Regions from separate parts of the Sanguibacter sp. TS_SC_8 genome, predicted to be linked through region 1. Evidence: riboswitches for the same ligand, from Rfam matches in the RefSeq annotation. Region 1 holds a riboswitch; the other holds the start of a gene.
The links. A riboswitch is a leader RNA that binds a small molecule or an ion and turns the genes downstream of it on or off. The one in region 1 is predicted to bind S-adenosylmethionine.
Positions count from the first base shown of each region.

Region 2: another riboswitch for S-adenosylmethionine. It lies ahead of ACWA15_RS00445 (methylenetetrahydrofolate reductase); the one in region 1 lies ahead of ACWA15_RS17195 (aminotransferase class V-fold PLP-dependent enzyme).

Region 1 is NZ_CM143955.1:3,822,454-3,826,020, forward strand. It holds gene ACWA15_RS17185 (GNAT family N-acetyltransferase) at 1-518, opposite strand, end outside; gene ACWA15_RS17190 (pentapeptide repeat-containing protein) at 635-1,255, shown strand; gene ACWA15_RS17195 (aminotransferase class V-fold PLP-dependent enzyme) at 1,302-2,705, opposite strand; SAM riboswitch class IV at 2,767-2,882, opposite strand; SAM riboswitch class I at 2,994-3,110, shown strand; gene ACWA15_RS17200 (rhodanese-like domain-containing protein) at 3,126-3,554, shown strand; gene ACWA15_RS17205 (O-succinylhomoserine sulfhydrylase) at 3,560-3,567, shown strand, end outside.
Region 2 is NZ_CM143955.1:107,230-110,796, reverse strand. It holds gene ACWA15_RS00465 (hypothetical protein) at 1-53, shown strand, start outside; gene ACWA15_RS00460 (hypothetical protein) at 37-309, shown strand; gene ACWA15_RS00455 (helix-turn-helix transcriptional regulator) at 392-1,444, shown strand; gene ACWA15_RS00450 (PH domain-containing protein) at 1,475-2,008, shown strand; SAM riboswitch class I at 2,078-2,182, shown strand; gene ACWA15_RS00445 (methylenetetrahydrofolate reductase) at 2,188-3,267, shown strand; gene metE (5-methyltetrahydropteroyltriglutamate--homocysteine S-methyltransferase) at 3,277-3,567, shown strand, end outside.

The sequences.
Region 1 (3,567 bases):
AGGATCGAGAAGGACAGGCTGTCGGCCCGTGACCCGTCCGGTGCCAGCCGGAACCCACGCAGGGTCCCCTCGTACGTGGCGCCGAGCCGGGTGATGGCCGCGATCGACCGCGCGTTGCGGGAGTCGGCGCGCAGCGCCACCCGGAACAGGCCCCACCCGGTGAAGGCGTGCTCGAGCAGCAGGAACTTGCAGGCGGGGTTGATGATGCGTCCCCAGACCTGCCGGTCGTAGAAGGTCCGCCCGATCTCGGCGCGCCCCTGCTCGTGGGAGACGCCGCAGTACGCGGTGCTCCCCCGGACCTCGCCGCTGACCTGGTCGATCACCGTGAACGCCAGGCAGTCGGGCAGGGCGAGCGTGTCCTCGATGTAGTTCATCATCCCGACCTCCCCGTGCGGGGTGGGCGTGGACATGCCCTGCCACATCTGCTCGTCGACGGCGCCGGCCAGCGCCCCGACATGCGCCGGGGCCAGCGGTTCCAGCCGGAAGCCATAGCCTTCCAGGACGATGGTGTGCTCCACGACGCCAGGCAACCACGGTGGACGGGGACGAGACAAGAGCGTCGGTGGCGCTGTGGACAACGCCGGGCGACCCAGCGGTGAACTTCTGCCCGCACGGCCCTGGGTAGAGTCACCCCATGGTTCCTGCCACCCCCTACAGCCCCGACTCCGACCGCCTCGAGGCTGAGGCCTACATCGAGCGGGTCGCCTTCGGGGGCGAGGACCTCAGCGGGGTCGACGCCTCCGGGTCACGGCTCATCGAGTGCACCTTCGAGGGCACCGGGCTCTCCGGGGTGGACCTGCAGTCGGCGCGGATCATGGAGACCACCTTCGACGCGGTCAACGCCGACACCCTCGACGTGTCCGACGGCGACTGGCAGGACGTCACCGTGCGCGCGAGCCGTCTCGGCGGGGTGCAGGCCTACGGGTCGACCTGGTCACGGGTGGCCTTCCACGGCACCAAGATCGACTACCTCAACCTGCGCGACACCCGCATCACCGGGCTGACCTTCACCGACTGCGTGATCGGCGAGCTCGACCTCTCCGGGGTCCGCGCGACGACCGTGACCTTCACCTCGACGCGGGTGGCTCACCTGACCCTGAGCCGGTCGCAGCTGAAGAACGTCGACCTGCGGGGGGCGGAGCTGGGGCACCTGACCGGCCTCACCGGTCTCAAGGGCACGACCATCAGCACCGACCAGTTCCAGGACCTCGCGCCGCTGCTCGCCGCGCACCTGGGCATCTCGATCGGCGACTGACCCGATCGGCGGCTGACCCTCCTGCCGCGCGCCTACGGCCGCGCGCCTACGGCTGGTTCAGCCCGGCCGGGGCGCAGCCCGCGGCGCCGGCACCGAACCCGGCGGCGGCGGTCGCGATCAGGCCGGTCAGCCCGCTGCCCTCGGGGAGCGGGCGCGGGTCGTCGGTGACGGACCAGCACGCGTCGACGACCTCGTACGCGACGCTCGGGCCCTCGCTCACGTAGACCTCGAGGGCCCGCACCAGGCGGTCGACCTCGTCGTGGGTGGTGCCCACACCGACGCTGGCCCGGATGGCCCCCGCCGCGTAGCCGAGGCGCGCGAGCAGCGGGTGGGCGCAGAAGCGCCCGTCCCGCACACCGATGCCGTGCTCGGCCGAGAGGTACGCCGCGACCAGGCCCGGGTCGTGCCCGACGACGGAGAAGGTCACCACGCCGACCGGGTCGACGGCGTCGGCCCAGGCCCGGACCACCTCGATGCCGTCGATCGCCTCGAGGCCGGAGACCAGGCGCTCGCGCAGGAAGGCCTCGTGCGCCTCGAGGGTGCCGGCGGGCAGGGCCGCGAGCGCGTCGCAGGCCGCGGCAAGGGCGACCGCGCCGATGACGTTCGGGGAGCCGGCCTCGTGGCGCGCCGGGGCGCTCCCCCAGCTCACGGAGTCCAGGCCGACCTGGCGCACGGCGCCGCCGCCGGCCAGGTACGGGGTGCCGACGTCGAGCCAGTCGCGGCGGCCCACGAGCGCGCCGGCGCCGAAGGGCGCGTAGGTCTTGTGGCCGGAGTAGGCGATGTAGTCGACGCCGGTCGCGGCGAGGGAGAAGCGGCGGTGCGGGACCAGCTGGGCGCCGTCGAGCACGACCCGCGCGCCGGCGGCGTGGGCGAGCGCGACGACGTCGGCCACCGGGAGGTACTCGCCGGTGACGTTGGACGCCCCGGTGAGCGCGAGCAGCGCATAGGGCGCGCGGGCGAGCTCGGCGCGCAGCGCGTCGAGGGTGTGCGCGACGGAGTCCGCACCGACGAGGACGGTGGCCCCGCCCGCGCTGCGCTGCCAGGGCAGCAGGTTGGCGTGGTGCTCGACGTCGAGCACGAGGACCCGCCCGGGCGCGCCGTCGGCGCCGGCCGGGACGCACCCGGCGAGCAGGTTGAGGGCGTCGGTGGTGTTGCGGGTGACGACCGTGACGTCGTCGGTGCGCGCTCCGACGAAGGCGCCGATGGTCGCCCGGCTGGCCTCGTAGAGGGCGGTCGAGACCTGGGAGAGGTAGCCGGCGCCGCGGTGCACGCTCGCGTAGAGCGGCAGGGTCGCGCTGACTCGCTCGGCGACGGCGACGAGCGCCGGGGCGCTGGCAGCGCAGTCGAGGTTGGCGTAGGGGACGGTGCGGCCGTCGACGAGCGGGACGAGCGTGTCGGAGCCGACGACGGGCAGGCAGGACCGGGCTTCGAGGGGGGTCAGGACAGACATGAGGATCCTCCGAGCAGTTCTGGGGATCGTCGTGCCAGCGATGGCTCATCGATGGCTGTCGACCCCGCGCTTGCCGGACGCCCTGAGCGGCTCCGGCCAGGTCTTCACCCGGGGCACCCCACCGCGGTGGAGGGTTGCCGGCCAGCAAACCGGGGCTTTGCGCTGGCACTCATGACCTGGGACCAGCATTGGCGAGGATCCGGGGGGTGTCAATCCACGACCACCGTCCGTCTCGCATGATGGACCGGCTGTCTCAGAACCGGTCCGCGGGGTGATGCTCAGGGGGACACACCATCCAGAGCGGCTGAGTGATCTGGCACGACGACGCCGCAGCAACCCCCCTGAGCGCACGCAGCACGCTGCGCCGCACCAGGGCGAGGGTGCTACCGCCGGAACCGATGGACGACACGGAGGCAACACATGAGCTACGCAGGCGACCTCACCCCCCAGCAGGCCTGGGACCTGCTCGAGACGAACCCCGAGGCGATCCTCGTGGACGTGCGCACCGAGGGCGAGTGGCGCGAGGTCGGCGTCCCGGACACCTCCTCGCTCACCGGCCGGCGCGAGGCGTTCATCCAGTGGGCCACGCCCTTCGGCCCGAACCCGACCTTCCTCGCCGAGCTCGCCGCGGCCGGGCTCACCCCCGGTGACGAGCGCCCCGTCGTCTTCCTGTGCCGCGCCGGCAACCGGTCGATCGGTGCCGCGATCGACGCGACCGGCGCCGGGTTCGGCCCGGCCTACAACATCCTCGAAGGCTTCGAAGGAGACACCGACGCCGCCGGACGCCGCACGGTCAACGGCTGGCTGCTGCGCGGCCTGCCCACCACGACCTACACCGCCGGGGAGTGAGGGCGGTGACCAC
Region 2 (3,567 bases), 390 kb from region 1:
GCCTGGGGGCGCTCTCACCGACAGGAGGTGAAATCCATGAACACTCTCACTGACGAGATCCTCGACCTGGCCGAACAGCTCGAGGCCGCGGTCAGCCTGGACGGGGTCCTCAACGAGTCCGCCATCGCGAGCGCGCTCGACGTGCCGCGCGCGGCGGCCTTGTCCCAGATCCGGCGTCTCGTCGCCGACGGGGCGATCCGCCCCTTCGAGCAGACGTGTTCCTACGTGCTGACCACGGAGGCCTGCGAGGGGCTGCGTAACAGGTGGGCCCGTTCCTGGGCGCTAGCCGTGTGGCCTGCGGATTCGTAGGTTCCCTCGGCCTCCACGACGTTCCGGCGACCGGGCGATGAGCTAGGCTCGATCGCACCGTCGTACAGCCGAAGGGGACGCCATGTCAGCAGCTGACGACCCGCGCGACCGGGTGTCGGGTGAGACTGCGATGCACCTCGGGCTCAGCGCCACCGCCCGCGAGGTCTATCTGTACACCGCCTCGAACCCGGGCCTCGATCGAGAGGCCGCCCGCGAGCGCCTGGGCCTGCCCTTCGACGAGGTCGACAGCGCGCTGGCCGCCCTCGAGGCAGCGCGGCTCATCCGGAGGACGTCCGGCGACCTGTCCTCCACCCACCCCTCCTGGGTCGCCGTGGCCCCCGAGCTGGCTGCCACGAGCCTGCTGGCCGAGCACGAGGAGCAGGTCGCCCGGCTGAGCCTGGGCATCGCCGAGAGCAGGGCTCAATACCTGGCCCTGCTCCCCGGCTACCTCGACTCCCGCGCGGGCAGCTACTCCGACGCCGGCATCGAGGTGATCGAGACCGGTGAGGAGGTCAACACCGCCCTGTCCCGGATCATCCGCGAGACCCAGCGGCAGTGCTGGTGCGCGCACCCGGGCAACGGGCTCAACCCCGAGAACGTGCGCACGTCCTGGAAGAACGACCAGGAGATGATGGCGCGCGGGGTCGAGCTGAGGTCGATCCTCCAGCACAGCACACGGACCCAGCTCGGCGCCCAGCGGTACGCCGCCCTCGCCATCCCGGCCGGCGCCAAGATCCGCACCATCCCGCTCGTCCCTGCACGCACGCTGATCTACGACGGGGAGCTCGCCTTCCTCAGCCGTTTCGTCGAGGGCCGGCCCAAGGGCGCTCTGCTGATCCGTGACCCCGACCTCGTGGGGTACCTCATCCAGATCTACGAGGCGACCTGGTCGCTCGCGCAGGACTTCCCCATCGACGTCGAACCGGCCGGGTCGGACGCGGTCCTCGACGACACCTCCCGGGCTGTCCTGGCACTGCTCGCCGCAGGGCACAAGGACGAGGTCATCGCCCGGCGGCTGGGGTGCAGCGTGCGCACCGCCCGGCGGCACGTCTCGGCGATCATGGAGACCCTCGAGGCGGAGAGCCGTTTCCAGGCGGGTGTGCGCGCCGCGCAGGCCGGCTGGTTGGGCACCTAGCTCCCGAGGCCGTGTGGCAGGATGCTGGCCATGGGAATCCAGAGCACGCTCGGCGAGGGCGAGTACGTCGTCCTCAGCCTCCGCACGCACGTCAAGGCCCTCTTCGTGGCCATCCTCGTGCTCGTGGTGACCGTCGTCGCCGGCGCGATCCTGGCGCTCCTGGCGCCGGAGGGCTCCGCCCAGCCGTGGCTGCGCTGGGCGATCCTCGGTGTGGCCCTCGTGGTCATCACGCTGTGGGGCTTCATGCCGTTCCTGCGCTGGGTCACCTCCAGCTACACGGTGACGAACCGCCGCCTCATCACCCGCAGCGGGATCATCACGCGCACCGGCCGCGACATCCCGCTCTACCGGATCAACGACGTGACCTACGAGAAGGACCTGCTCGACCGGATCCTCGGCTGCGGCACGATCATCATCTCCGACGCGACCGAGAAGGCCGGCGTGGTGCTGCACGACGTCCCGCGCGTGGAGAAGGTCCAGGTCCAGCTGCACGAGCTGCTCTTCAACGCCGACGACGGCTCCGACGACGGCGAGTTTCCCCCCACCGAGCCCCGCCGCCGCTGACCCGCGGGCAGATCCATCTCATTCCTCGAGAACGTCTAGACCGCCTGCTGGATGCCCTCTAGGGTGGAACAACCATCCAGAGCGGTTGAGAGTCCTGGCTCGTCGACACCGCAGCAACCCCCCACAATGGAAGCCTCCTGAGGGTGCGGGTGCTAACGCCAGGTCCGATGGAGAGACCCATGACGGCTTCCGACGTACCGACGACCCCGGCGCTTCCCCCAGCGCCCCCGGCCGAGCAGGCTGGCGCGCCCACGCACATCCGCTCACCCTCGAACCAACGACCGACGATCTCCTTCGAGCTCATGCCCCCGCGCAACCCCGCGGCGGCGCCGAAGTTCTGGGGCACGGTCGACCGCCTCATCGCCGCACGCCCCGACTTCGTCTCGGTGACCTACGGGGCGGCCGGCGGTGACCGGGACACCGCCCGCACGGTGATCAGCCGGATCCTCGAGCACACACCCGTGCTCCCGATCGCCCATCTGACCTGCGTCGGCGCCTCCCGGGAGAACGTCGCCGAGGTCATCGACGAGTTCCTCGCCGAGGGGGTCCGCAGCTTTCTCGCACTGCGCGGGGACCCCCCCAAGGACCAGCCGGACTGGGCACCGCCTCCCGGCGGCGTGCACTCCAGCGACGAGCTCGTCGCCCTGCTCCGCGAGGTGGAAGCCACCCGGTGCGCCGCCAGCCCCTCGACCGCGCTGCGCTCGGCGGCCCGTCCGCTGACCATCGCCGTCGCGACCTTCCCGAGCGGAAACCTGGCCGCTGGGACCACCCGCGCCCAGGAGGTCCAGCGCCTGCTGGAGAAGCAGCAGGCCGGCGCGGACTTCGCGATCACCCAGATCTTCTACGAGCCCGAGACCTACATCGACTTCGTCGCCGACGCCCGACGCGCCGGCGTGACGCTCCCCATCCTCGCGGGCCTGCTCCCGATGACCGACCCGGCCCGCCTCGCGCGGGTCGAGGCGCTCACCGGGGTCCCCGCGCCGTCCGCCCTCGTCCGCGACCTCGAGTCGATCACGGACCCGGCCGCACGCCACACGCTCGGCATCGCCGCCTCGGTCGACCTTGCCGCCGCCGTCCTCGCAGCCGGAGCCCCGGGCCTGCACATCTCCACCTTCAACAAGCACGAAGCCGCACTTGACCTGCTCGAGGGCGTACACCTCGGCGGCGGACCAGCTCACCCGGACACCTCCGGAGCTGGTTCGGACCTGGCCAGCGGGCCGTGGGTCGGCGCATCCCAACCAACCATCGCACTGACCTAAGGGATGACCATGACGACACCTCACGAGCGCAGCTCTACCCTCACCCAGCAGACCTTCCCGGCATTTCCGGCCGGATCGATCCTCGGCTACCCCCGGATCGGCCCCCGCCGCGAGCTGAAGAAGGCCGTGGAGTCCTTCTGGGCCGGGCGCATCGACGCCACCGAGCTCGAGGCCACGGCCGCGACCCTGCGCAAGACGACCCGCGACCACCTCGTCGCCCTTGGCCTCTCGGCCACCGACGCCGCCATCCCGGGCTCGTTCTCCTTCTACGACCAGGTGCTCGACGCCGCAGCGACCGTC